2 regions of the Flaviflagellibacter deserti genome follow, and region 2 is predicted to be linked to the other one. Evidence: riboswitches for the same ligand, from Rfam matches in the RefSeq annotation. Region 2 holds a riboswitch; the other holds the start of a gene.
What was found. Region 2 has a riboswitch for S-adenosylmethionine ahead of ACFPFW_RS09040 (threonine aldolase family protein). Riboswitches for the same ligand answer to the same signal wherever they lie in the genome.
Positions count from the first base shown of each region.

Region 1: another riboswitch for S-adenosylmethionine. It lies ahead of ACFPFW_RS05300 (O-succinylhomoserine sulfhydrylase); the one in region 2 lies ahead of ACFPFW_RS09040 (threonine aldolase family protein).

Region 1 covers NZ_JBHSJF010000005.1:96,903-111,202, forward strand. The annotation lists gene ACFPFW_RS05260 (transporter substrate-binding domain-containing protein) at 155-1,003, shown strand; gene ACFPFW_RS05265 (lysine--tRNA ligase) at 1,069-2,739, shown strand; gene ACFPFW_RS05270 (S24 family peptidase) at 2,743-3,372, opposite strand; gene ACFPFW_RS05275 (DUF952 domain-containing protein) at 3,492-3,836, shown strand; gene ACFPFW_RS05280 (quinone-dependent dihydroorotate dehydrogenase) at 3,833-4,906, shown strand; gene ACFPFW_RS05285 (DUF6460 domain-containing protein) at 4,903-5,241, opposite strand; gene ACFPFW_RS05290 (hypothetical protein) at 5,286-5,519, opposite strand; gene ACFPFW_RS05295 (2'-deoxycytidine 5'-triphosphate deaminase) at 5,557-6,660, opposite strand; SAM riboswitch at 6,739-6,817, shown strand; gene ACFPFW_RS05300 (O-succinylhomoserine sulfhydrylase) at 6,860-8,059, shown strand; gene apaG (Co2+/Mg2+ efflux protein ApaG) at 8,098-8,490, shown strand; gene argE (acetylornithine deacetylase) at 8,517-9,656, shown strand; gene ACFPFW_RS05315 (Hsp33 family molecular chaperone) at 9,653-10,615, opposite strand; gene argF (ornithine carbamoyltransferase) at 10,634-11,563, opposite strand; gene ACFPFW_RS05325 (aspartate aminotransferase family protein) at 11,575-12,777, opposite strand; gene ACFPFW_RS05330 (GcrA family cell cycle regulator) at 13,144-13,644, shown strand; gene phoB (phosphate regulon transcriptional regulator PhoB) at 13,723-14,300, opposite strand, start outside.
Region 2 covers NZ_JBHSJF010000006.1:443,483-457,782, reverse strand. The annotation lists gene rplF (50S ribosomal protein L6) at 1-81, opposite strand, end outside; gene rpsH (30S ribosomal protein S8) at 111-509, opposite strand; gene rpsN (30S ribosomal protein S14) at 523-828, opposite strand; gene rplE (50S ribosomal protein L5) at 847-1,407, opposite strand; gene rplX (50S ribosomal protein L24) at 1,400-1,717, opposite strand; gene rplN (50S ribosomal protein L14) at 1,717-2,085, opposite strand; gene rpsQ (30S ribosomal protein S17) at 2,148-2,399, opposite strand; partial or broken gene rpmC (50S ribosomal protein L29) at 2,538-2,738, opposite strand; gene rplP (50S ribosomal protein L16) at 2,750-3,163, opposite strand; gene rpsC (30S ribosomal protein S3) at 3,193-3,906, opposite strand; gene rplV (50S ribosomal protein L22) at 3,906-4,286, opposite strand; gene rpsS (30S ribosomal protein S19) at 4,290-4,568, opposite strand; gene rplB (50S ribosomal protein L2) at 4,578-5,411, opposite strand; gene ACFPFW_RS09085 (50S ribosomal protein L23) at 5,422-5,718, opposite strand; gene rplD (50S ribosomal protein L4) at 5,715-6,335, opposite strand; gene rplC (50S ribosomal protein L3) at 6,335-7,120, opposite strand; gene rpsJ (30S ribosomal protein S10) at 7,135-7,443, opposite strand; gene tuf (elongation factor Tu) at 7,504-8,694, opposite strand; gene ACFPFW_RS09060 (class I SAM-dependent methyltransferase) at 8,894-9,559, opposite strand; tRNA gene ACFPFW_RS09055 (tRNA-Tyr) at 9,779-9,863, shown strand; tRNA gene ACFPFW_RS09050 (tRNA-Gly) at 9,940-10,013, shown strand; gene ACFPFW_RS09045 (TrmH family RNA methyltransferase) at 10,099-10,893, shown strand; gene ACFPFW_RS09040 (threonine aldolase family protein) at 10,890-11,924, opposite strand; SAM-I-IV-variant riboswitch at 11,977-12,081, opposite strand; gene ACFPFW_RS09035 (MFS transporter) at 12,584-14,269, shown strand.

The sequences.
Region 1 (14,300 bases), on a different contig from region 2:
CCGATCGCGGCGACCGCAGCCGCGCACGCGTACCCGCATCAGTCCGCGCAGCCCCCGCCATGCCGCGACCCCGAAATTTCCGGACCGCTCTCGCGGCCCGCCCCGCATCCAACTATAATGACACGCAAATCAAACCATGCGAGTCCTTTGCTCGATGCGCTTACTGGTTGCGACCTGCGCCGTCGCCGTGACGCTTTCGTCCTGCCTGATGCCTCTTGGCCGAGCCGACGCTCAGCCCGCGGCGGGGCTTCCGCGCCTGCGGACCGCCGGCAGCGAGACCTCGGAGTCGGATCGCGCGCCAAAGAGACTCGTGCGGTTCCTGACGTCGGCGGACTATCCGCCGTTTCAGTATGTGGCTCCGGACGGCAACCCGGCGGGCTTCAACGTCGATCTCGCACGTGCCATCTGCAGCGAGCTCGGCTTTTCCTGCACGATCCAGGCTCTACCCTGGAACGATCTTCTCGACGCGCTCCAGAATGGCCGGGCAGACGCGCTGATCGCCGGAATGAAGCCAACCGAGGATTTACGTGGGAAGGCGGAACTGACGCGCCCCTATTTCCGTGCAGTTGCCCGGTTTACTGCCCAAAAGGCATCGCCGCTCAAGGACACGACGCCCGAGGCCCTCACGGGCAAAAGCATAGCGGTCGTGGCCGGCACGGCGCACGAAGCTTTCCTCAAGGCCTTCTTCGCGAAATCCGATCTTCGCGGCTTCCCTGATGCCGAACTGGCGCGTGCTGCCCTGAAAGGCGGGCAGGTCGATGCGATGTTTGGCGACGGCGCGGCGCTGTCGCTCTGGTTGGGCGGTTCCGCGTCCGAGAATTGCTGCGCATTCACCGGCTCCGCCTATACCGAAAGCAGGTATTTCGGAGAAGGAATGACCATAGCCACCCGCAAGGGCGATCTTCGTCTTCGCAATCAGATCGACACGGCGCTCGATAATATCGAGACCAAAGGCGCCCTCTCCGACCTTTACCTTCGCTGGTTTCCGATCGGCATTTATTGAGCGCGGGGTTTGACGGGCTGGATCGTCGCCCCTAGTTTCGCGCCGCTCCAGGAGATTTGTACGCGATGACGGCCGTTTCCGGCATTCCAAGCCATGTGATCGAACTCGCCAAGGTGTCCACCGCCTGGCCGTTTGAGGAAGCTCGCAAGCTCGTGGCCCGCCTTGAGAAAAACGGCAGCGCCAAGGAAGTGCTGTTCGAGACCGGATACGGCCCATCGGGCCTGCCGCATATCGGCACCTTCGGCGAGGTCGCACGCACGACCATGGTACGGCACGCCTTCCGCGTCATCACCGAGGACAAGGTGCCGACACGCCTCCTGTGCTTCTCGGACGACATGGACGGCCTCCGCAAGGTTCCCGACAACGTGCCAAACCGCGAGGTGATGGAGCACTATCTTGGCCTGCCGCTGAGCCGCGTGCCCGATCCCTTCGGCAGCCCCGAAGGCTCGTTCGGCGCCGCGAACAATGCGCGCCTGCGCGCCTTCCTCGACCAGTTCGGCTTCAGCTACGAATTCGCCAGCGCGACCGCCTATTACACGTCCGGCCGCTTCGACGAGACGCTGCTGAAGATGCTCGCGGCGTACGACCAGGTGATGGAGATCATCCTGCCGACGCTCGGCCCGGAGCGCCGAGCGACTTATTCGCCGTTCCTGCCTGTCTGCCCGCGCACCGGCATCGTTCTGCAGGTGCCGATGATCGACCGCGACGTGGCCGCCGGCACGGTAACTTATATCGACCCAAAGACCGGTGAACGGATGACGACGCCTGTCACCGGCGGCCGCGTGAAATGCCAGTGGAAGGCCGATTGGGCGCTGCGCTGGGTGGCACTCGGCGTGGACTATGAGATGGCGGGCAAGGACCTGATCGACTCCGTCACGCTGTCGAGCAAGATCGCCCGCGCGCTTGGAGCGGAGCCGCCGGAAGGCTTCAACTACGAGCTCTTCCTCGACGAGGAGGGCCGGAAGATATCCAAATCACTGGGCAATGGCCTCACCATTGAGGACTGGCTGCGCTATGCGTCGCCGGAAAGCCTGTCGCTGTTCATGTACCAAAGTCCGCGCTCGGCGAAGCGCCTGCACTTCGACGTCATCCCGAGGAACGTGGACGACTATCTGGCCTTTATCGAGAAGTTCCCGAACCAGGAACCGAAGGATCAGCTGCTCAATCCGGCTTGGCACATCCATAGCGGCAATCCGCCACCGGCCGAACGTATCGGTTTAGAAAACACTCAGCTCGCCTTCTCGATGCTGCTCAACATCGCTTCGGTCTCGAATGCCGAGACGGCCGAACAGATGTGGGGCTTCATCCGCCAGTACGCACCGGGCGTCGGTCCTGACACACATCCGCGTCTCGGCGCGCTCGTCGGCTACGCCGTCGCCTACTATCATGACTTCGTGAAGCCCCAGAAGGTCTTCGTAGCGCCGGACGAGACCGCACGAAAAGCCCTTCTCGCGCTCGACGACGCCCTGGCCGCCATGCCCGCGGACGCAACGTCCGATGTTATCCAAGCCTCGGTCTATGAAGTCGGCCGGAGCTTCTACCCTGACACATCCGGCAAGGCGAAGTCGCCAGACGGCCGTCCCGGCGTCTCCCAGGCCTGGTTCGTCACGCTCTACAAGACGCTGATTGGACAGGAACGCGGACCGCGCTTCGGCTCGTTCGTGGCCGTTTATGGTATCGACGGCACACGCGGTCTGATCGCGAAGGCCTTGGCCAACGAACTCGCTGCGGCCTGAACCTTACTGGCTTGACCAGAGAATCCGCTGGATCCACGCGATGTCCTTCGTCGCGATCACCCGGTCCGGATGTTCGGAATTGAACGAGCGCAGCTCGACCGTCTTGGCGGTCTGCCGCTTCAGCTCCTTCGCGAGGATTTCGCCTTCCTTCGTCTTGACGACAACGCGGTCGCCTCGGCGCGGCTTGGCTGCCGGCGAGACCACGATGATGTCGCCGTTCCGATAGAGCGGCAGCATCGAATCGCCCGAAATCTCAAGGGCGTATGCCTGATCATCGTCGATATCGGGCAGGCTCACCTCTTCCCATCCGGAACCGACCGGGAAGCCGCCATCGGTGAAGAAACCGCCACCGCCCGCCTGTGCCATACCGATCAGCGGCACGGTGCGGTTCGCCCCCTTGCCGCGGCCGGCGACGATATCGAGGAAGCTTTCGAGCGAGCTGCCGGTTGCCGCAAGGATCTTCGAAACCGATTCGGTCGACGGCCAGCGCGGACGTCCGTCGGCGGCGACGCGCTTGGAGCGATTGAACGTCGTAGGATCGAGACCTGCCCTCTTGGCGAGGCCTGACGCGGACATGCCGTGAGCCTCCGCGAGACTATCGATCGCGGCCCAGATTCGGCTGTGCGTCAGCATATTGCCCTCAACGGGAAGGTTAGAAGAATAGTAGGAATTAGTACCTCCGACTACTTTTGTCCAGCGAACTTTGCAGCTTTCTTGATTGAAGCGGCCGGGGCTTCTAAAGCTCGGCCGGGATGATCGAAACTATCTATAAAATACTGCCCGCCGAGATGTGGGAGCAGGCCTGCCGGGAGGGTCTTTTCCGTGGCGCTCCGGTGGACATCGCGGATGGCTTCATCCACTTTTCGACCGCCGAACAGGTGGCCGAAACCGCCGCGAGGCACTTCGCTGGACAGGCCGACCTGATCCTGCTTGCCGTCGACACCACGGCGCTCGATGCAGCACTGAAATGGGAACCGTCGCGAGGCGGCGCACTCTTTCCGCATCTTTACAACGACATGGATGTGTCGGCTGTCAGGTGGGCAAAACCCCTCCCCTGGAACGGCACCCACCACGTTTTTCCGGAGCTTGGACAATGATCGGCGCCGGCTGGCCGCTCCTGCGCGGCGTCTTTCAATCGATCGATCCCGAACGGGCGCATGAGCTGACGCTCGCGGCGCTTGAGCGCGTTCCCCTGCCGCCCGCCCGACCGGACGATCCGCGCCTCGCAGTCGAGGCCTTCGGACTGACATTCCCGAATCCGATCGGTCTCGCCGCAGGCTTCGACAAGGATGCGCGCGTTCCCGATGCGATGCTGAGACTGGGCTTCGGCTTCGTCGAGGTCGGCTCGATCACGCCGCTTCCGCAGCCCGGGAATCCGAAACCGCGCATTTTCCGGTTACCTGACGATCAAGGCGTCATCAACCGGCTCGGCTTCAACAATGGTGGCCACGAAGCCGCGCTACGACGCCTTGCCAACCGGAAGCGCGGAGGAATTCTCGGCATCAATGTCGGCGCCAATAAAGACGCCGCCGACCGCACTGCGGACTATGTCTCCGGCATCCGCGTCTTTGCCGACCATGCCGACTATCTGACGGTCAACATCTCATCGCCGAACACGCCCGGCCTGCGCGACCTTCAGGCACGTGGCGCACTCGACGATCTTCTGGCGCGCGTGGTCGAGGCGCGGGATGGCATGGTCACCCGCAAGCCCGTTCTCCTCAAGATCGCACCCGATCTCGCTCTGAGTGATCTGGACGACATCACCGAAGTGGCGCTCGCACGCGGCATCGACGGCCTGATCGTCTCGAATACGACGATCACCCGTCCGGCCGGGCTCGGCGGCGAACACATCAAGGAGCCGGGCGGACTTTCCGGCACTCCCCTGTTTCAGCGCGCGACATGGATGCTGGCCGAAGCTGCAAAGCGCGTTGAGAGACGAATTACTCTCGTCGGGGTCGGTGGCATCACGTCGGCGGAGACGGCTCTCGCGAAGTTCCTGGCGGGAGCCAGTCTGATTCAGCTCTATACGGGGCTGACCTATGCCGGTCCGGGATTAGTCAGCGATATCAAGCAGGGCTTGCTGACGATGATCGCACGCGAGGGGTCGCTAAAGTCTCTTATCGGCCGGGATCGAGATGCGATCGCAGCGGCAGGCCCGGGCGTTTAGGCGCGATTGCCGAGTTTCAGCAGCCGACTCAAGAGCCAGAGCGGAAACACGATCACCGCACCGAGCAGGAACCAGCGGAACACGGTTTCGACCGCATCCCAGATATTGTCGAAGAACTCGAAGAACAGTTCACGAAGACCGCGCAGGATCGCGAAAGCATCAAGATCGAGCACCGCGAGCAGCACGCCGATCACGACCGAGAGCATTACAAGCTTCGCCAGCACCCACAACGGCGACCCGCCGAAGAACCGGGTCAGTGGATCCGCGGCAGCTGGCTTTGCGGGAATCTGAACGGGTTCGGCCTGCGGGGGCGAACTGGTGTGTGCGTCGGTCATACTCGAATTCTAGCATGGCCGCCGGTGTCGGCCAAAGCTGCGAGCTATTTCTCTTCGGCCATGACCCGAATCGAATATTCCGATTGGGGCGTGTCGGCCACTCCCGAAACCTCGTAGACGTGGCCATCATACTCGACCTCATCGCCGGGGATTGGAGCATAGAAACCTTCCGGCACCACGCCTTTGTCGAGCCGCTCGGTCGATCCATCCTTGTGAAGCACAACCACGCCGACCCGACCGGTCGGGCTCGACCGTTCCGGCTTTTCGAAATGACGCATCGGCAAACTCCAGGCTGCGGTCTCAATTCGAGGCCGACTAACCAACCCGGAAATGCTTGGAGAGTTTCAAACCCTGCGCTTGATAATTGGACCCAAGATCAGCGCCATAGAGACGTTCCGGCAATGCCGCGAGACGTTCGTAGACCAGGCGACCGACGGTCTGGCCGTGCTCCAGGATGAACGGAACCTCGTGGCTGCGCACTTCGAGCACGGCTCGCGAACCGCGTCCGCCGGACGCTACATGGCCGAAGCCCGGATCGAAAAAGCCGGCATAGTGGACGCGGAACTCGCCCACGAGCGGGTCGAACGGCACCATCTCTGCTGCATAGGCCGGCGGCACATGCACCGCCTCCCGCGAGGCAAGGATATAGAACTCGCCTGGATCGAGGATCAGAGTGCGATCGCGCGCCGAAACCTCTTCCCAGAAGTCTTCGACCGCATAGCCGTTGACGTTGTCGACATCGATCACGCCGGTATGCCGCTTGGCGCGATACCCGACCATGTGCTTTCCGCCGAGCCCTGACAGATCGACCGTGACCGAGATGCCGTCGCGGAGATCGGGCTGATCGGTATCGACCAACCGCTCCGCGTCCTGAAGCGCTCGCATCTCCGCTTCGTCGAGACCGACATGGCCGCGGCGGAACCGGATTTGCGACAGCCGAGAACCGGTGCGCACCAGAACCGGGAACGTGCGCGGGCTGATCTCAGCCCAGAGCGCACCTTGATAGCCGGGCGGAAGGACATCGAAACCGCGCACGCCGTCCGCAATTACACGGGTGAAAACATCCAGTCGGCCGGTCGAGCTCTTCGGATTGGTCGAAGCCTGCACGTCAGGAGGCAGGTCGAGGCTTTCCAGCAGCGGCACGAGATAGACGCAACCGGTTTCGAGAACCGCGCCATCTTCCAGGCTGAAAGCGTGAATCAAGACGGAGTCCAGCCGCTCACGGACCGTCTGCCCGGGACCGGGCAGGAAGCTCGCCCGAACGCGATAGGCCGTCTTGCCGAGACGAAGATCGAGCGATGCCGGCTGGATCTGCCGATCGATCGCAGGCGCCTCAAGACGCACGATTCCTGCATCGATCAGCGCGCTGATCGACTGCGCCGGAGCGATGCCGGTGCCGAAGTCCGCGCCTTGAGCCATGGATGTCCGCCGGTCCAACACACTCCGTCAGTAGCAATCCAGCGGATTGACGCCAAGCGGAGCGAGGAGTAGAGCCTCGATTTATCCCGTGGTGATTTGAGCCGGCCGGCTTGCAGCCACGTAAAACAAGTCGCTAAAAGGCCGTGGCGCGAGTGACTTAGGTCTTGCTGCGCGGCGGCTCTGTCATCGAAGGTGCCGCGTGTCGAAGAAAGCTCCCCTCCCCGCCCGCAAGCTCAAGCCCGCGACGGTCGCCGTGCACGAAGGTGCGCTACGCAGCCAATTCAACGAAACCGCGGAATCGATCTTCCTCACGCAGGGCTACATCTACGACTCGATGGAGCAGGCCGAGGCGCGGTTCAACAACACTGATCCCGGCTTCCAGTATTCCCGTTTCTCGAACCCGACCGTGACCATGTTCGAGAACCGCATGGCCGCTCTCGAAGGCGCCGAGGCCGCCCGGGCCACCGCGACCGGCATGGCCGCGGTCACGGCCGCGATCCTCAGCTTCGTGAACGCCGGCGAACACATCGTCGCCGCCAAGGCGCTGTTCGGCTCGTGCCGCTACATCATCGAGGATCTCGCGCCGCGCTTTGGCATCACCTCGACACTCGTCGACGGTTCGGATCTCGACCAGTGGCAGGAGGCTGTTCGCCCGAACACCAAGGCGTTCTTCCTCGAAACGCCGACCAATCCGACGCTCGACATCTATGACATCTCGGCCGTTGCGGAGATCGCGCATGCGGCAGGGGCGAAGCTGATCATCGACAACGTGTTCGCGACGCCGGTTTTCCAGAAGCCGCTCGCGCTCGGTGCCGACGTCGTCTGCTATTCGGCGACGAAGCACATCGACGGGCAGGGCCGCACGCTCGGTGGCATCGTGCTCGGCACGGAGGAATTCGTCACCGGCCCGCTGCAGATGTTCCTGCGCCAGACCGGACCCTCGCTCTCACCGTTCAATGCGTGGGTCATGTTGAAGGGCCTGGAAACTTTGGCGCTCCGGGTCGAGAAAGCGGCGGCCAACGCAGCGAAGATCGCGGACTTCCTCGCCGATCACCCGAAGGTGACCAGGGCGATCTACCCGTTCCGTCCGGACCATCCGCATGTCGCCCTCGCCAGGAAGCAGATGACGGCGGGTTCCACGCTCGTGACCTTCGACGTGAGGGGCGGCAAGGCGGAGGCGTTCCGCTTCGGCGGTGCGCTGGAAATCGTCAAGATCACCAACAATCTCGGCGACGCGAAGAGCCTGATCACCCATCCCGCGACGACGACGCATCAGCGCCTGACGCCGGAAGCCCGCGCGGAGCTCGGCATCGGCGACAGCATGCTGCGCCTGTCGGTCGGCATTGAGGATGCGGACGACCTGATCGAGGATATTTCCATCGCGCTGGACGCAATCTGACGCACCCAAATAGCCGCGTTTCGGGTTATCCTTGAGCCATGTACAGCGCGACGACACGCGGCATTCAGATTACGGTCACTCCGAAATTCCTGACCCAGGAATCGGAGCCAGACCGCGCGCATTTCGTCTGGGCGTATTCGATCGACATCGAGAACCATGGAGAAACCCAGGTTCAGTTGCTGTCGCGCTACTGGAGGATCACTGACGCCTCGGGCCGCGTGCAGGTGGTCGAAGGTCCGGGCGTCGTCGGCGAGCAGCCGATCCTCGGCCCCGGAGAGACCTTCTCCTATACGAGCGGCGTGCCGCTCACGACCTCTTCGGGCTTCATGGTCGGTTACTATGTGATGGTGACCGACGAAGGCGAGAAGTTCGAAGCCGATGTTCCGGCCTTCTCGCTGGATCGGGCCGAAGAGCGCCGGGTCGTTCATTGATGGGTTCGAGACCGTCGCCCCAAATCGTGTCCATTCTCGAGCGTCTCGTTGCGTTCGACACAGTCAGCTCGAAGTCGAACCTTGAACTGATCGACTGGGTGCAGAAATATCTGACCGATTGCGGCCTCGCGTCGGCAATCCTACCCAGCGCATCCGGCGACAAAGCCTCCTTGCTGGCACGGATCGGGCCCGACAACGAACCGGCGATCGCCCTCTCGGCCCATACCGACGTCGTACCGGTCGCGGGACAGAACTGGTCGAGTGACCCGTTCACCCTCATCGAGCGCGACGGAAAGCTCTACGGCCGCGGCTCATGCGACATGAAGGGCTTCGTCGCCCTGATGCTGGCGGCCGTCCCGGCGCTGATGGAAAAACCGCTGAAGCGGCCGGTCCAGCTCGTCCTCACCTACGACGAGGAAACGACCATGGACGGGGTGGCGGATTCGCTCCGTCATATCGGTCAGGAATGGCAGCGCCCGGCCGCGGTCATCGTCGGCGAGCCAACGAGCATGCAGGTCGTCGATGCGCATTTGTCGATCGGCGGCGTCCGCATGGTGATCCACGGCCGCGCCGCTCATTCCAGCCTGCCGCACCTCGGCGCGAGCGCGATCGATGCCGCGCATCAGGTCATCGGCGAGCTGATGCGCATCCGCGATGAATTCATAGCTGCCGGGGATCCGACCGGTCGGTTCACGCCACCGCATTCGACGCTAAACGTCGGCCGCATCCAGGGCGGGCAGGCGCACAACATCGTGGCACCGTCATGCATGCTGGAATTCAGCATGCGGGGCGTGCCGGGCTCCGACATCGAGGGCGCGATCGAGCGCGTCATAGCTTTCGGCGAGGGGCCGGTGCTCAGCCGCATGCGCGCGACCGCCCCAGAGGCGCATATCGATGTCGAACGCTGGCTGTTGGCGCCGTCGCTCGGCCCACGACCGGGCTCCGAAGCCGAATTGATCGCCATGCGCCTTGCCGGCACGAACAGCACGACGACTGTCTCATACGCCACCGAGGCCGGCCATTATCAGCGCGCAGATATCCCGACGGTCGTTTGCGGGCCGGGTTCGATTGATCAGGCGCACGCACCCGACGAATTCATCGAACTCAGCCAACTTGCTGCCGGCGAGGCGTTCATCCAGCGCCTGATCGAGGAATGCAGGGCCTAGCTGTCGGAGATTCCGACATCGGATGGCGACAGCGTGTATTTCCGCGAGCAGAACTCGCAGGTCACGGTAATCGCGCCGTCATCGCCGACCATGTCGCGCCGCTCCTCGTCCGAGAAGCTCTTGAGCATTCCCAAAATCCGCTCCTGCGAGCAGCGGCAGGATTCCCGCACGCCCTGACCATTGAAGACGCGGACACCCCGCTCGTGGAATAGCCGGAACAGCAGTTGCTCGCTGGCGATCGTCGGATCGATCAATTCGTGATCTTCGATTGTCTCGACGAGAGCCTGAGCCTCGGTCCACGCATCGTCATCGTCCGCCGGCGGCATGACGAGGTCTTCCGGCGCATCGCCCGGATGCAGGTCCTGCGTACGAATCCGCTCACCAGCGGCCGGAAGAAACTGCACGAGCAAGCCACCCGCACGCCAGGCATGCGAACCGCCGGAACCATTGCCCCCGAACGCCTCGGCGACAGCGAGCCTTACCCGCGTTGGGATCTGCTCCGACTGACGGAAATATTGGTGCGCCGCCTCTTCCAGGCTGTTGCCCTCGAGCGGGACCACGCCCTGATAACGGTTCATGTCGCCGCCGGCGTCGATCGTCATCGCCAGATGGCCGTGCCCAAGCAGATCGCCCGTCGCCACGCTCGGCATCTCGGCAAGACGATCGGCATCGTATCGTGCATAGGCACGCAGCCGATCAGGAGCCTCGAAGTCGACCACCAGCATGTCGATGGCACCGTTCGAACGGGTCTGCAGCTGGAAGCGGCCGTCGATCTTCAGCGACGAACCGAGCAGAACCGTCAGCGCCACGGCCTCGCCGAGCACCTTCGACACAACCGGCGGATAGTCGTGGCGATTCAGAACGCTGTCGATGGACGGGCCGAGGCGCACGACACGCCCCCGGACATCCAGACCCTCGACCTGGAACGGCAAAATATGATCGTCGGTACTCTCAAGCATCCACGCCTCTAATAAGGGTCAGGCCTGGATCGCGTCGAAGCACCAGGCGAGGACGCCCTTCTGCGCATGAAGCCGATTCTCGGCCTCGTCGAACACGGCCGATTGCGGTCCGTCCATGACCTCTGCGGTGACTTCCTCACCCCGGTGCGCAGGCAGGCAATGCATGAAGATGGCGTCTCGGGATGCCGCCTTCAACAGCTTGCTGTTCACCTGATAGGGCTGCAGCAGGTTATGGCGCCGCTCCTTCTCGCCATCTCCCATCGAAACCCAGGTATCGGTGAGGATACAGTCAGCGCCGTCGACCGCCTCGAAAGCATCGCTGGTGAGTTCGACCGCCGCGCCCTCACCCTTTGCCCAGGCGACAAGCTCGTTGCTCGGGGCGAGTTCCGGCGGGGTAGCAATGCGAAGCGTGAAATCGAGCCGAGCCGCGGCGTGTACCCAGGAGGCGAGGACATTGTTGGAGTCACCGGTCCAAGCGATCGTCCGACCCTTGATCGAGCCGAGCCGCTCCTCGAACGTCATCAGGTCAGCCATTACCTGGCAGGGATGCGACGTCTTCGTCAGGCCGTTTATCACCGGCACTGTGGCATGGCGCGCAAGTTCCTTAAGCGCATCGTGCTTCAGGATGCGGATCATGATTCCATCGACATAGCGCGACATCACCCGCGCGGTGTCCTCGATAGCCTCGCGCTCGCCGAGCTCGATTTCCTTGCCTGTCACCATCAAGGGCGAACCGCCGAGTTCGCGGACGCCGACATCGAAAGACATGCGGGTGCGAAGCGACGGCTGTTCGAAGACGAGCGCGATGACCCGGCCGTCCAGAGGACGGTCCTTCGCGGCCTCGGGCGTCCGGCGGCGGGCTTTCATCGCCTTGCCGGCGTCGAGAATGGTGCGGAGCGTCGATCCAGTGAAATCGGACAGATCGAGGAAGTGGCGGGGAGCAGTCACGGTCGGTCTTTCTATTCAGCCGCGCTGAGGCCCTGAGCGAGCCTCTTGTCGAGAGCGTCGAGGGCTTCGTCCATGCGTTCGACGGCAAGCGCCATCTCGTCGTCGCTGACGATCAAGGGCGGGAGGAGGCGCACGACATTGTCGCCGGCCGGCACCGTCAGCACATGCGCATCGACGAATGCCGAAACTACCTCGCCCGGAGGGATCAGGCATTTGAGGCCAAGCATCAGGCCCTCGCCACGCAGTTCTTCAACGATGTTCGGGTGGCGGTCGACGAGCGCACCGAGCTTCTGCTTCAGCACCAGCCCCTTGCGGCGAACCTCTTTGAGAAAAGCGGGTTCAAGCACCACGTCGAGCACGGCATTGCCGACGGCCATCGCGAGCGGATTGCCGCCGAAGGTGGTGCCGTGCGAACCGGCGGTCATGCCGGAGGCCGCTTTCGCGGTGGCCACGCAGGCGCCGACGGGAAATCCGCCGCCGAGCCCCTTCGCCAGCGCCATGATGTCCGGAGCGACACCCGACAATTCATAAGCGAAGGCATGGCCGGTGCGGCCGATGCCGGTCTGAACCTCATCATAGATCAGCAGCAGATCGCGCTCGTCGCATATCTCGCGCAAACGGCGCAGGAACGCGGCGGGCACCTCGCGAATGCCGCCCTCGCCCTGGACAGGCTCGATTATGATCGCGGCCGTCTCGGGAGTAATCGCGGCAAGCAGAGCCTGCTCGTCGCCGGGCGCGACATGATCGAAGCCCGGGACTTCCGGGCCGAAACCGTCGAGATGCTTCGGATTGCCGCCCGCGGAAATGGTCGCCAGAGTCCGGCCGTGGAAAGCGCCGTTGAAGGCGACGATCCGCCAGCGTTCGGGATGACCCGAATAGCTATGGTATTTGCGGGCCATCTTGATGGCGGCTTCGTTGGCTTCGGCACCCGAGTTCGTGAAGAACACGGTGTCGCCGAAGCTCGCCGCCACGAGCCGCGTCGCCAACCGCTCGCCGTCCGGTATCTTATAGAGATTGGACGTGTGCCAGAGCTTACCGGCCTGCTCGCGCAGCGCCTCGACGAGATGCGGATGGCAATGGCCGAGGGCATTCACCGCGATGCCGGCGCCGAAATCGAGATATCGCTCGCCTGTGACCGTGGTCAGCCACGCTCCTTCGCCATGCTCGAAAGCAAGGTCGGTACGCGCGAAGACGGGAAGCAAAGCGGAGCTCACGGGCGCCTCGGTAAAGTGTGGCCTAAAAAGCGCAGAGGCGCCGCCCAGCAGAGCGGCACCTCCGGAAAGCGCCGATTTTACGGGCCGACCGTGCAGTGTCAATGACGGCTAGAGCCCTGAGTTCTCAGGCGATGAATCGGAATGCGAGCAGAGTTTTCCCGACCTGTGGGGAAAACACCCCGTTCTCCTTTCGGACTCTTGCGGCCGAGTCAGCCGATCATGTAGTTTACCAATCGTTAAGCACGATATCTCGTGTGAGACGGAATTTCAGCTACTATGGACGGTATATCCGGTCCAGGCTTGGTGTTGAACCGGCTGGATCCACCCGTTCGGATTCCGCCTCGCCGATACAATGGAGCCGCGCTGATGAACTGGACGGATGAGCGTGTTGAGCTTCTCAAGAAGCTCTGGAGCGATGGGTTGAGCGCGAGCCAGATCGCTGCTGAACTCGGCGGTATCACGCGCAATGCTGTCATAGGCAAGGTTCACCGCCTCGGCCTTTCCGGTCGCGCCAAGGCTGTTCAAAGCACCGCTCCCCGCCCGCGCAAGCCTCGCGCGCCGTCGCATCCGTCGATGGTTTTCCGCACTGCCGGTGCGACCGCGCTGGCTCCGGTCCGCACGGTCGATCTCGACATCGAGCCGATCATCCAGCGCGCACCGCGCCCTATGCTGGAGCCGGTCTCCTGCGAGCGCGTGACCATCATGGATCTGCGCGAATGCATGTGCCGCTGGCCGATCGGCGACCCCGGCAGCGAGAGCTTCCGCTTCTGCGGAACCCGCTCCAATATGGGCTCGTCCTATTGCAGCTATCACGCGACCATCGCCTATCAGCCGGCGAGCGATCGCCGCCGCCGTGCGGTCGCCTGATCGCAGCGAGCAGAACCAAAAAATAGGCCGCGCGATGCGCGGCCTATTTAGTTCAGAAGAAGATATCAGCAGAAGGCATCAGCCCGCGCGGGCAAAGCGCTCGTCGAAGCTGTAGCCGGAGCCGCGCACTGTGCGGATCGGATCCTGGCGGCGGCCGCGATTGATCACCTTGCGCAGGCGACCGACGTGGACGTCCACCGTGCGTTCGTCGATATAGACATCGTGGCCCCAGACACCGTTGAGCAATTGCTCGCGGGAGAAGACGCGGCCGGGAGTCTGCATCAGGAATTCTAGGAGGCGGAACTCGGTCGGGCCGAGCTCCAGTTCGCGACCGCCGCGGCGGACACGGCGCGTTTCGCGATCAAGCTCGATATCGCCGGCCTTCAGTTGCGAAGCGATGTGATCCGGCTTGACGCGGCGCAGCAGGCTCCGCACGCGAGCGACCAATTCCGGCACCGAGAACGGCTTCACGACATAGTCGTCGGCGCCGGTGGCCAGACCACGCACGCGCTCGGTCTCTTCGCCGCGCGCGGTCAGCATGATGATCGGGAGACGTTCCGTCTCCGGCCGAGCGCGGAGGCGACGGCAGAGTTCAATGCCGGACAGGCCCGGCAGCATCCAGTCGAGCAGAACGAGATCCGGAACCCGTTCACGAA
Region 2 (14,300 bases):
CTTCATGCGGACGGTCTGGCCGTCGACAGATGCGGTCACGCCCTGCGGGACCGGAATCGCTTTCTTGCCAATGCGCGACATGGCGCTCTTCCTTATTCCTGTATGCCCGATCAGAAGACCGTGCAGAGAACCTCACCGCCGACGTTCTGGTCGCGTGCATCGTGATCAGCCATCACGCCCTTCGGCGTGGAGACGATCGCAATGCCCAGACCATTGGACACGCGGGGCAGATTGGTCACCGACGAATAGACGCGGCGGCCGGGCTTCGACACGCGGGAGATCTCACGGATCACCGGCGCGCCGTCGTAGTACTTCAGTTCGATTTCGAACTCGGTACGGCCAGCGTCGAACTCGGTCGTCGAGTAGTCGCGAATGTAGCCCTCGGTCTTGAGGACGTCGAGAACGCGAGCGCGCAGCGTCGAGCCCGGTGTCTTGACCGAGGTCTTGCGGCGCATCTGGGCGTTCCGGATGCGGGTCAGCATATCGCCGAGCGGATCAACCATGCTCATGGTCGTATTCTCCTTACCAGCTCGACTTTACGAGGCCGGGGATGAGGCCCTTCGACCCGAGTTCGCGAAGCGCGATACGGGACATCTTCAGTTTGCGGTAGTTGGCGCGCGGACGGCCCGTCACCTCGCACCGCAGACGCAGGCGGGTTTTGGCCGAGTTGCGCGGAAGCTCCGCCAGCTTGAGGCGTGCCTCAAACCGCTCTTCCATCGGCAGGGACTGGTCATCAGCGATCGCCTTCAGCGCGGCGCGCTTGGCGGCGAAACGGTCGACAAGCGCCTTGCGGTTCTTGTTCTTCTCGATCGAGCTCTTCTTAGCCATGTGGCTCTCTCCTGCCGCTCAGGTACGGAACGGGAAGCCAAGAGCGCGGAGCAACTCACGCGCCTCGTCATCCGTCTGCGCCGAAGTGGCGACAATGATGTCCATGCCCCAGATCTGCTCGACCTGGTCGTAATTGATCTCCGGGAACACGATGTGCTCCTTGATGCCGAGGGCATAATTGCCACGACCATCGAAGCTCTTCGGGTTCAGACCGCGGAAGTCGCGGACGCGCGGCAGCGCGACGTTGATCAAGCGATCGAGGAATTCCCACATGCGCTGCTTGCGCAGCGTGACCTTGCAGCCGACGGCCTGGCCTTCGCGAAGCTTGAAGGTTGCGATCGAGGTACGCGCCTTCGTGATCACCGGCTTCTGGCCGGCGATACGGGCGAGATCGGCCGCGGCCGACTGCACCTTCTTCGAGTCCGCGACGGCCTCGCCGACGCCCATGTTCAGCACGATCTTGTCGATCGCGGGGACCTGCATCGCGTTCTTGTAGCCGAACTTCTCGTTCAGCTCCTTGCGGACCTGGTCCTCATAGACGCGCTTCAGGCGCGGTTCGTAGTTCACCGTATCAAGCATCGATCCGCTCTCCCGAGGCCTTGGCGACGCGGACCTTGCGGCCGTCGTCGAGCGTCTGGAAACCGACGCGGGTCGCCTTGCCGGTCGACGGATCGGCGAGCGCGATATTCGACAGGTGGATCGTGCCTTCCTTGCGGATCAGGCCCCCCTCCTGCTGCGCCGTCTGGCGCTGGTGGCGGACATGGACGTTGACGCCCTTGACGACGGCACGGTCCTCGCTCGGGATCACGCGCAGGACTTCGCCAGTCTTGCCCTTGTCCTTACCGGTGAGAACGACGACGCGGTCGCCCTTCTTGATCTTGGCGGCCATTACAGCACCTCCGGCGCGAGCGAAATGATCTTCATGTGGTTGCGGGCGCGAAGCTCGCGCGGCACCGGTCCGAAGATACGCGTGCCGATCGGCTCGCCTTCCTTGTTGATCAGAACGGCGGCGTTGCGGTCGAAACGGATCACCGAACCGTCCGCGCGCTTGATGTCCTTGGCGGTCCGCACGATGACGGCCTTGAGGACTTCGCCCTTCTTCACGCGGCCGCGCGGAATAGCCTCCTTGACGGAGACGACGATGATGTCGCCCACGCCGGCATATTTGCGCTTCGAGCCGCCGAGCACCTTGATGCACATGACTCGACGGGCGCCGGAATTGTCGGCGACGTCGAGATTCGACTGCATCTGGATCATGGCATCTTTCCCTTATCTGACGGGCCGGTTTCCCTCTCGGGACCTCGTCCGCCGCTACTTGTTCAGCTCTCGGCGGAAGCGGCCTGGTCTTCGACGACCCGCCAGCGCTTCTGCTTCGAAATCGGTGCGCTCTCTTCGATGGCGATCTGGTCGCCGACCTTGAAAACGTTGTTCTCGTCGTGCGCGTGATAGTTCTTCGTGCGCCGCACCGTCTTCTTCAGAAGAGGATGCGTGAAGCGCCGCTCAACCTTCACGACCACGGTCTTGTCGTTGGTGTCGCTCACGACGACGCCACGGAGAATGCGTTTCGGCATTGTCTATCCTCAGGCCTTCGCCTTCGCGGCCGTGCGCTTGGCGCGCGGCTTGGTTTCAGTCGTCTCGGCAGAAGCCTCTGCCTTCTTTGCGGGCTTCGCAGCCTTCGCCGGCTTTTCAGCCTTGGCGCGTCCGACCGGAGCCTCAATGCCGAGCGCACGCTCACGGTCTACCGTCTGGAGCCGCGCGATATCGCGACGAATCTGACGGAAGCGTGACGTGTTCTCGAGCTGGCCCGTCGCCCGCTGAAAGCGCAGATTGAACTGCTCTTTCTTCAGCTTCAGGATCTCGTCGTTCACCTGATCGGCGCTGAGCGTCCGGACATCGCTGATTTTCGTCATGGAAGTCAACCTCATTCAGCAATGCGCGCGACAAATCGCGTGCGGATCGGCAGTTTGGCGGCCGCAAGGCGCAGCGCCTCACGGGCCACTTCCTCGCTGACGCCGTCGAGCTCGAACATAATGCGGCCCGGCTTGACCTTCGCGGCCCAGTATTCCGGAGCACCCTTGCCCTTACCCATGCGGACTTCGGTCGGCTTCTTGGAAACCGGAACGTCCGGGAAGATTCGGATCCAGACGCGACCCTGGCGCTTCATCTCGCGGGTCAGCGCGCGACGGGCAGCCTCGATCTGACGCGCGGTCACGCGCTCAGGCTCCATGGCCTTCAGGCCGAAGGCTCCGAAGTCCAGGTTCGTGCCGCCCTTAGCAGCGCCGGAGATCCGGCCCTTGAACTGCTTGCGGAATTTCGTGCGCTTCGGCTGAAGCATGTTCTGTCCTCACCAAATCCTAGACGGGATCACTCGGCCGCTTCGCGCTCGCGGCGCGTACGGCCCTGGGACTGCTCGCCCTCATGCAGGCGCTTGTCCTGAGCCATGGGGTCGTGCTCCATGATCTCGCCCTTGAAAATCCAAACCTTGACGCCGCAGGTGCCCATCGCCGTGTGGGCGGTGGAGACGCCGAAGTCGATGTCCGCGCGCAGCGTGTGCAGCGGAACCCGGCCTTCGCGATACCACTCGGTACGAGCGATTTCGGCGCCGCCTAGACGGCCCGAGCAGGTGATGCGGATGCCTTCGGCGCCGAGACGCATCGCCGACTGAACGGCGCGCTTCATCGCACGACGGAAAGCCACGCGGCGCTCGAGCTGCTGGGCGATCGAGTCGGAAACGAGCTGGGCGTCGACCTCGGGCTTGCGCACTTCAACGATGTTGATGTGCACGTCCGAACCGGTCATCGAGCCGACCTTCTTGCGAAGCTTCTCGATATCCGCGCCCTTCTTGCCGATGACGATGCCCGGGCGAGCCGAGTGGATCGTGACGCGGCACTTCTTGTGCGGGCGCTCGATGACGATCTTCGAGACGGCAGCCTGCTTCAGATCCTTCAGCAGGGCGTCACGGATGCGCATGTCCTCGTGCAGCAGCTGGCCGTACTCGCCCTTATTCGCGAACCAGCGCGAATCCCAGGTGCGGTTGATGCCGAGACGCAGCCCGATCGGATTGACTTTCTGACCCATTAGGCGGTCTCCCGGACCTGGCGAACCACGATCGTGAGGTTCGAGAAGGGCTTTTCGATACGGCCGACACGGCCACGGGCGCGCGGCGAAAACCGCTTCATCACCAGTGCCTTGCCGACATGTGCTTCGGCGACGATGAGATCATCGACGTCGAGGCTGTGATTGTTCTCCGCGTTGGCGATCGCGCTTTCGAGCGTCTTCTTGACGTCCTTGGCGATGCGCTTTTGCGAGAATTCCAGATCGGCAAGCGCGGTCGAGACCGCCTTGCCGCGGATCAGCTGCGCGACGAGATTCAGCTTCTGAGGGCTGACGCGGATCAGCCGGGTCTTCGCCTGCGCTTCATTCTCCGGAAGGCGGCGATCACGAGCCTGCTTGCCCATCGATTACTTCCTCTTGGCTTTCTTGTCCGCCGCATGCCCGTAATAGGTGCGGGTCGGCGCGAACTCGCCGAGCTTGTGGCCAACCATCTCTTCCGAGACGAAGACCGGGATGTGCTTCTGGCCGTTGTGGACACCAAAGGTGAGCCCCACGAACTGCGGCAGAATGGTCGAGCGACGGCTCCAGGTCTTGATGACCTCGGAGCGGCCGGATCCACGGACGGCGTCTGCCTTCTTGAGCAGATAGCCGTCGACAAACGGACCCTTCCAGAGCGAGCGTGCCATCTCTCTTCCTTACTTCTTCTTCGCGTGCCGGCTGGACACGATGAACTTCGTGGTCGACTTGTTGCTGCGGGTCTTCTTGCCCTTGGTCGGCTTGCCCCAAGGCGTGACCGGGTGACGACCGCCCGAGGTACGACCCTCACCACCACCGTGCGGGTGATCGACCGGGTTCATCGCAACGCCGCGGTTATGCGGACGGAAGCCGAGCCAGCGCGAACGACCGGCCTTACCGTAGTTGACGTTGGCGTGGTCCGGGTTCGACACCGCGCCGACGGTCGCAAAGCACTGACCGTTGATCAGACGCTGCTCGCCCGAGTTCAGGCGGACGGCGACGTAACCCTGGTCACGGCCGACGATCTGGGCGTAGGCGCCGGCGGATCGGGCGATCTGACCGCCCTTCCCGATCTTCATCTCGATGTTGTGCACGATCGTGCCGACCGGGATCGAAGACAGAGCCATGGCATTGCCCGGCTTCACGTCGACCTGCTGGCCCGAGATCACGCTGTCGCCGACCTGCAGGCGCTGCGGCGCCAGGATGTAGGCGAGCTCGCCGTCGGTGTACTTCACCAGAGCGATGAAAGCCGAACGGTTCGGATCGTACTCGATGCGCTCGACCGTGCCGGCAACGTCAAGCTTGCGACGCTTGAAGTCAACGATGCGGTAGGTGCGCTTGTGTCCGCCGCCACGGAAGCGGACGGTCACGCGGCCGGTGTTGTTGCGGCCGCCGTTCGAGGACAGACCTTCGGTGAGGCTCTTCTCGGGCTTACCCTTGTAGAGCTCCGAACGGTCCACGATCACGAGCTGGCGAAGGCTCGGCGTGACGGGTTTGAAGTGTTTCAGTGCCATGATCTATGCCTCACAGACCCGTCGTCACATCGATCGTGTGGCCCTCGGCGAGGGTCACGACGGCCTTCTTGACGTCGCTCTGCTGTCCCAGACGGCCCTTGAAGCGTTTCACCTTGCCCTTGCGGACAAGCGTGTTGACGCCGAGGACCTTCACGTCGAACAGCTTCTCGACCGCTTCCGCGATCTGCGGCTTGGTCGCTGTCCTGGCCACCTTGAAGACGACCTGGTTGTGCTCTGACGCGAGCGTCGCCTTTTCGGTGATGACCGGCGACAGGATCACGTCGTAATGGCGCGGATCCTTGCTCATTTGAAGCGCTCCTCGAGGGCGTCGACAGCGGCGCGCGTCAGGACAAGCGTGTCGCGGCGCAGGATGTCGTAGACGTTGATGCCCTGAACCGGCAGCACGTCCGCGAACGGAACATTGCGGGCCGCCAGCCCAAGATTGGTTTCGACTTCGGTACCGTCGACGATCAGAACCGACGCCAGACCGAGCTTGGTCAGGGTCTCCTTGAACGCCTTGGTCTTGGCTTCCGCCAGGTTGGCCTTGTCGATGACGATCAGGCCGCCGTCCTTGGCCTTGGCCGAGAGAGCCAGACGCAGGCCGAGAGCACGCACCTTCTTCGGCAGATCGTGCGCATGGCTGCGAACGACCGGACCGTGCGCACGACCACCGCCGCGGAACTGCGGAGCGGACGCGGCGTGGTGACGAGCACGACCCGTGCCCTTCTGCTTGTACATCTTCGACTTGGTGCGGTTCACATCAGACCGCCCCTGAGCCACGTGCGTGCCTGCCTGGCGCTTTGCGAGCTGCCAGCGGACGACGCGGGCGAGGATGTCGGCGCGCGGCTCGAGACCGAAGATCTCGTCGGACAGGGTCACCTTGCCGGCGTCCTTGCCCTCGAATGTCTTGACGCTGATATCCATTACGCCTGCTCCCCGTCGGTCGTCTCAGGAGCCTGGGTCACGGCGTCGGTCTCTTCGACCGGAGCCTGGGACTCCTCGGCGGCCTGCTTCGGCGACGCTTTCTCTTCGTTGGCGAGACGGAACTTGCCCGGCGTCGGAACGCCGTCCGGAAGCTTCCGCTTCACGGCGTCGCGCAGCTCGATCCAGCCGCCGGCCGGACCGGGAACGGCGCCCTCGACGAGAACCAGACCGCGCTCCACATCGGTGCGGACCACCTTGAGGTTCTGCGTGGTGACGCGCTCGACACCCAGGTGACCGGCCATCTTCTTGTTCTTGAAGACCTTGCCCGGATCCTGACGGCCGCCGGTCGAACCGTGCGAACGGTGCGAGATCGACACGCCGTGGGTCGCACGCAGACCGCCGAAGTTCCAGCGCTTCATGGCGCCGGCGAAACCCTTACCAGTCGAGGTGCCCGTCACGTCGACGAACTGGCCGGCGACGAAGTGGTCGGCCGTGATCTCGGCGCCGACAGGGATGAGCCCGTCCGCCGGAACGCGGAATTCGACCACTTTGGCCTTCGGCTCGACCTGGGCAACGGCGAATTGGCCGCGCTGCGCCTTCGAGACGTTCTTCGTCTTGCGGAGGCCAGCACCAAGCTGGACCGCGGCGTAGCCGTCCTTCTCGACAGTGCGGTGGGCGACCACCTGGCACTGTCCGAGTTCCAGAACGGTGACCGGAACATGCTCGCCCGCATCCGTGAAGATGCGCGTCATGCCGACCTTCTTTGCAATCACTCCGGACCGCATTGTCGTGGTCCCTCTCAGAGCTTGATTTCGACGTCCACGCCGGCGGCGAGGTCGAGCTTCATCAGCGCGTCCACCGTCTGCGGGGTCGGATCGACAATGTCGAGAAGACGCTTGTGCGTGCGCATTTCAAACTGCTCGCGGCTCTTCTTGTCGACGTGGGGGCTGCGGTTGACCGTGAACTTCTCGATCCGCGTGGGCAGCGGGATCGGGCCGCGCACGCGCGCACCCGTCCGCTTTGCGGTCGAGACGATCTCCTTCGTCGAACTATCGAGAACTCGATGGTCGAACGCTTTGAGCCGGATACGGATATTCTGACCGTTCATGATCAGCCTCAATGGGGAGGACCGGCCGCCGAATGACGACCGTTCGCCCGTTAAAAGAAATTACTCGATGATGCTTGCGACGACGCCTGCACCGACGGTCCTGCCGCCTTCACGGATGGCGAAGCGGAGCTTCTCTTCCATCGCGATCGGGACGATCAGGGTGACCTCCATGGCGATGTTGTCGCCCGGCATCACCATCTCGGTGCCCTCCGGCAGCGTCACCACGCCCGTCACGTCGGTCGTGCGGAAGTAGAACTGCGGACGGTAATTGCCGAAGAACGGCGTGTGACGGCCGCCCTCGTCCTTGGTCAGGATGTAGGCCTCGGCCTTGAACTTGGTATGCGGCTTCACCGAACCCGGCTTGCACAGCACCTGGCCGCGCTCGACGTCCTCGCGCTTGGTGCCGCGCAGCAGCGCGCCGATGTTGTCGCCGGCCTGGCCCTGGTCGAGCAGCTTGCGGAACATCTCGACGCCGGTCACCGTCGTCTTCTGCGTCGGCCGGATGCCGACGATCTCGACCTCCTCGCCGACCTTGACCACGCCGCGCTCGACGCGGCCGGTCACGACCGTGCCGCGGCCCGAGATCGAGAACACGTCCTCGACCGGCATCAGGAACGGCTGGTCGATCGGACGGTCAGGCTGCGGGATGTACTTGTCGACTTCCGCCATCAGCGCAAGGATCGCGTCGTGGCCGAGTTCCTTGTTGGAATCCTCCAGCGCCGCCAACGCCGAGCCCTTGACGATCGGAATGTCGTCGCCCGGGAAATCGTACTTCGACAGCAGTTCGCGGACCTCGAGCTCGACCAGTTCCAGAAGCTCCGGATCGTCGACCATGTCGCACTTGTTGAGGAACACCACCAGCGCCGGGACGCCGACCTGGCGCGCCAAGAGGATGTGCTCGCGGGTCTGCGGCATCGGGCCGTCGGCCGCCGACACCACCAGGATCGCGCCGTCCATCTGCGCCGCGCCCGTGATCATGTTCTTCACATAGTCGGCGTGGCCGGGGCAGTCGACATGGGCGTAATGCCGCGCCGTCGTCTCGTACTCGACATGCGCCGTCGAGATCGTGATGCCGCGCGCCTTCTCCTCCGGCGCCTTGTCGATCTGGTCGTACGCCGTAAACGTCGCGCCGCCCGTCTCAGCCAGAACCTTCGTGATCGCCGCCGTCAGCGACGTCTTGCCATGGTCAACATGACCAATCGTTCCAATGTTGCAGTGCGGCTTGTTCCGCGAAAACTTCTCTTTGGCCATGGCGAACCAGGTTCCCTTGCATTCAATATGTTCGATGGGGTGCTTGGCGGCGGGTTCGATAAGCGTTTTCGAGCCGCACCGCAAGGCTTTCCAGGGTGCAGTGCGCGGGACGCCCTGCCACTTCAGCCTGTTGGGCCAGATATGGTGACAGGGTGATGACTTGCCAATGGCCGGCCCGGGCCCGTGCCGATTCGAGGGCTCAGGCTTCCTTCGTCAGGCGATGAAGGCAGAAGGAGAAATGCCCGTCGGGCGACAGCGCGAGATATTTGAAGCCCCACTCTTCCCGCTCGCAGAATTCGAGGCAGGCCTCGATGACGCCGTAGGGATAGGGCGTCACGACATTGCCTGTGCAGAAATCGTGACCCGCGATCAGGCCTTCCGGCTTGACCTTCCGGACGCAGATTTCCAGCTCCCGCGCCGTCGTCGCATATGAATGATCGGTGTCGATGTAGACCCAGTCGAAATAATTCTCGGGGAATTCGGGCAGCCTGTCGGTCGAGAATCCACGATGGATTTTGACGGTGCCGTCGAGAATCTTGTTCCTGAAGCCGTACTCGACCACGGCGAAGTCCGCGGCGTAACGCGGATCGTCCCACGCATCGACCAGATGCAAGATGCTCGGCTCCGCTAGTTGCAGGATCGCGGCGCTGAAATCGCCGTTCGCGACACCAATCTCGCAAGCCACCGCTTTTTTTGGCAGCCGATCCAGCATCGCCTCACGCGAAGGCAGCAACATCGCGCCGGCCGTGTGGCGCTCGGTCAGGGTGACCCGCGGCGCGGATTCCTGCAGGCGGCGCCTCCCTTCCTGTTCCGAGGCCCTTACCTTGCCTAGAACGTCGGAGAGTTTGACGACAGTCGTGTTCATTGAATCTTCCCTGACCGCTATCAGGGATGTTCCCCGGTAAGTCTTGCGCCACGCTGGATAGCCGGAACTGATAAACGGGCCGATGGAGCAAGACTGGGGTGCGAGCAGGTTGACAGGGCAGTCGCGGCTCACCATAAGAGCCGCCGCTGAAGGCGGCTCACGGGTCGCCGGAAACAAGCGTCTGCGACCCGCCTTACTGTTCAGGTGTTGAGTAGTCGCGGGGGAGTGTCCCGAGCGGCAAAGGGGGCGGACTGTAAATCCGCTGGCTATGCCTTCGTAGGTTCGAGTCCTACCTCCCCCACCAGCTTCCTCTTTTTAGAGACCCGATCATGCAAACCCGCCTTGGCGAACGCCGTTTCGCCAATTAAAAGAGGCGCGGCGCGGGTGTAGCTCAATGGTAGAGCAGCAGCCTTCCAAGCTGAATACGAGGGTTCGATTCCCTTCACCCGCTCCAGTTTCCCTCATCATTTGGGCGAGTTCCCGGCGGCAGCGGGCATCCGCATTGCAAAATCGTCCTGCGCCATGACAAGAACCGGCATATGAGCCGCCCTCCGCAACGCCCGAAATCGAATGCGCGCCCGGTCTTCAAGGGACGCGGCGGCCGCCCGCTCGGCACCGGCGGCGAGACGCCCATCCTCTATGGCTGGCACCCCGTCGTGGAGGCGCTGGGCAATCCGAAGCGCAAGATTCGCAAGTTTCTCGCCACCGAGAACGCACTGAACAGGCTACGCGAGGAAGGCGTTCAGATCCGATTCGAGCCCGATCAGGTCCGCCCCGGGGATATCGATCGGCTGCTTCCGCCGGACGCGGTGCATCAGGGGCTCTATATCGAGGCCGACGCCCTGCCCGCGCCGAAGATTTCAGATCTTCCGGCTAACGGCCTGGTCCTCGTCCTCGACCAGATCACCGATCCCCACAATGTCGGCGCGATCGTCCGCACCGCGGCCGCCTTCGCCGTCGATGCAATCATCAGCACAAATCGTCACAGCCCGGCCGCCACCGGCGTGCTTGCCAAGTCCGCCTCGGGCGGACTTGAGCATGTGCCGTTCATCACCGTGACCAATCTCTCGCGGGGCCTCGAAGAGCTCGCCGAGCAGGGCTACCACCGAGTCGGGCTCGATTCGGATGCGCCCGAAAACCTGGACGAGGTCGCCCTGCCCCGTCCCCTCGCTCTGGTGCTCGGCGCCGAGGGCAAGGGTCTGAGGCACAAGACCCGCGAATTCTGCGATGCGCTCGCGCGCATGGACATGCCGGGCGCGATCCGCAGCCTGAACGTCTCCAACGCCGCGGCCATCGCCCTGCATGTCGCCCACCGCGCCGGGAAATCGGCCTAGCCGGCCAGTTCCCGCAGATCGGCAGCCAGTGCGTCGACCCGCGAAAGATCGGCGTCCCAGGCGAACATGAAGCGGGCCGAACCGCCGATGAACGTATAGAAGCGCCAGCCGCGCTCGCGCAGTTTCCCCAGGATCTCGTCGGAGGCGCTGAGGAAAACCCCGTTTGCCTGGACCGGGAACATCAGTTCGACACCCGGAATGTCTGCGATCTGGGAGGCCAGCCGCTGGGCAGCGGCGTTGCCATGAGCCGCATTGTTGAGCCAGGCGCCGTTCTCCAGCATCCCCACCCAGGGCGCGGTCAGAAATCTCATTTTCGAGGCTAGCTGGCCCGCCTGCTTGCAGCGGTAATCGAAGTCCTGGGCGAGCGCGCGATCGAAGAACAGAATCGCCTCGCCCACCGCCATGCCATTCTTGGTACCGCCGAAGCAGAGCACGTCGACTCCGGCCTTCCAGGTAATATCGGCAGGTTTGCAGCCCAGACTCGCCACCGCGTTGGCGAACCGCGCACCGTCCATATGGAGTCTAAGGCCAAGCTCGCGGCAGACTGCCGAAATCGCCTTCACCTCCTCGACGGAATAGACCTGCCCGGTCTCGGTCGACTGGGTGATCGTCACCGCGCGCGGCTTCGGAAAATGGATGTCGCTGCGACTCAGCGCGAGTGCCCGCAGGGTTTGCGGGTTCAGCTTGCCGTCGGTGGTCTCCGCGATCAGGAGCTTGGAGCCGTTGGAGAAGAACTCCGGCGCGCCGCATTCGTCGGTCTCGACATGGGCCGACGAGGCGCAGATCACGCTGTGGTAGGACTGGCAAAGCGAAGCGAGGGCCAAGGCGTTCGCGGCAGTACCGTTGAACGCGAAGAAAACCTCGCAATCCGTTTCGAACAAAGAACGAAACGCATCCGCGGCGCGCGTCGTCCAGCCGTCGTCGCCATACGCGGGAGCGGAACCACGGTTGGCGTCGGCCATCGCCGCCCAAGCTTCAGGGCATATGCCGGAATAATTGTCACTGGCGAATTGCTGCGGAAGATCGGTCATGGGGAAGTCGAACCTCGATTGTCACGCCCGCAAGAGAACCGACGATCGAGTGGCTGCTTCCCGAAATTGCCGGTCCGGCCACATCCCTCCTCTCGGAGGCACCACCTTGCTCGGGGCAGGTTGGCGTTGAGCGTCGGCTCAACTCTTGATGCTGGCCGCGATCTATCAGGAAAACCAGAAAGTTATCAAGTCATCAGGTCGGAGGAATTCGGTCTATCGCGGGCGGAGGCGCGCCATAGGTTGGGGTGCCTATATCCGGCTGGCGAACGCCGGACTCCGGCGACGGCCTTTTCACGCGCGGTCGTGGACGATGGCGATGCTCCAGTGTGTTCGACGGCCTGTCCAGTACATAGGGGCGCATCGAATCCGGTCCCCAGCGCTTCGGGGCGAGCGCCTGAGCTTCCGCAAAAGACGTTCCGGCTATCAGCAAGACCACCGGAACAAGAAGGTCACGCGAACGAAGAATCATCGGTCTCAAATGGAGATAGCCTGTTCACAAGACGAGCCTCTTGTACGAAAGTTGAATACATAGGCTGGGTTCCCGGTCTAGGGTTCGATGCGTCCAACGAGGCGCATGGGCCAAAAAAGACCCGCAACAACAATCGCGTCCGGGTGAAGGACGGTTCCGTTCTTCGCGCAGGGATGCCGGAGGACAACGCATGACGACAGCAAGCGACGTCGGTCGAGCTCCCGCTCGTACTAAGACAATGACCAAAGAAGAGCGGAAGGTGATTATAGCCTCTTCCGCCGGCACTGTATTCGAGTGGTACGATTTCTATCTGGCAGGCTCGCTTGCGGCGAACATCGCGGCGACCTTCGTGCCCGGAACCAACGACACCGCCAAATTCATCTTCGTTCTCTTCGGCTTCGCCGCAGGCTTCGCCGTGCGCCCCTTCGGCGCGCTCGTGTTCGGACGATTGGGCGACCTGATCGGCCGCAAATACACCTTCCTCATCACGATGACGCTGATGGGCATAGCGACCTTTGTCGTCGGCCTGCTGCCCGGATATGCCACGATCGGCTACGCCGCTCCGGTGATCTTCATCATCTGCCGCCTGCTGCAAGGCCTCGCCCTTGGTGGCGAGTACGGTGGCGCCGCGACCTACGTAGCCGAACACGCGCCTCATGGACGGCGAGGCTTCTACACATCGTGGATCCAGACGACCGCGACGGTCGGCCTCTTCCTGTCGCTGCTCGTCATCCTGGTGCTGCGCCTCAACATGACGCCGGAGGACTTCGCCGCCTATGGCTGGCGCATTCCCTTCTTGCTCTCGATCATCCTGCTCGGTTTCTCGATCTGGATCCGGCTTTCGCTTAACGAATCACCGGCCTTCCAGAAGATGAAGGACGAGGGCCGGCGTTCGAAGGCTCCGCTTACCGAGGCCTTCGGCCGCTGGGAGAACGCCAAGATCGCGCTCATCGCTCTGCTCGGCGGCACCGCCGGCCAGGCGGTGGTCTGGTACTGCGGACAGTTCTACGCGCTGTTCTTCCTTACCCAGACGCTGAAGGTCGACGGCACTACGGCGAACCTGCTCATCGCGGCAAGCCTACTCATCGGCACGCCGTTCTTCATCTTCTTCGGTTGGCTGTCGGACAAGATCGGCCGCAAGCCGATCCTTCTCGCCGGCTGCCTGATCGCGGCGCTGACCTATTTCCCGCTCTTCTACATGATCGCGAAGACGGCGAATCCGACCCTCATCGCCGCAACCGAGAACGTGAAGATCGACATTACCGCCGATCCCGCGACCTGCGGCACGCTGTTCGACCCGGTCGGGGTCCGGACCTTCACGGCGCCGTGCGACGTCGTCCGCCGCACGCTTGCGACCAACTCGATGCACTACGAGCTGAAGGAAGGCTCGGCCGGTTCGCCGGTTACCGTGGCGGTCAACGGTACGCCGGTCACGGCGGCCGATGCGACCGGCGCGGCCGTCGGCACGGCGACGGTGGCGGCGGCCCAGGCTGCCGGCTATCCGAAGGCGGGCGATCCCTCGATCGTCAAGCAGCCCTCGGTTGGCGGCGTCCTTTCCGACAGCCGCACGCTGACCCTGATCGGCCTCCTGTTCATCCTCGTCCTCTACGTGACGATGGTGTACGGCCCGATCGCGGCTCTGCTCGTCGAGCTGTTCCCGACCCGCATCCGCTATACCGGCATGTCGCTGCCCTACCACATCGGCAATGGCTGGTTCGGCGGCTTCCTGCCTCCGACCGCCTTCGCCATCGTGGCTGCCACGGGCAACATCTTCTCGGGCCTCTGGTATCCGATCGTGATTGCCGTGATGACGCTCATCATAGGCTTCTTCCTCCTGCCGGAGACGAAGGATCGCAATCTCGAAGACTGGCACTGAGATCGGAACGAGAAACGAGGCGGCCCCGCTT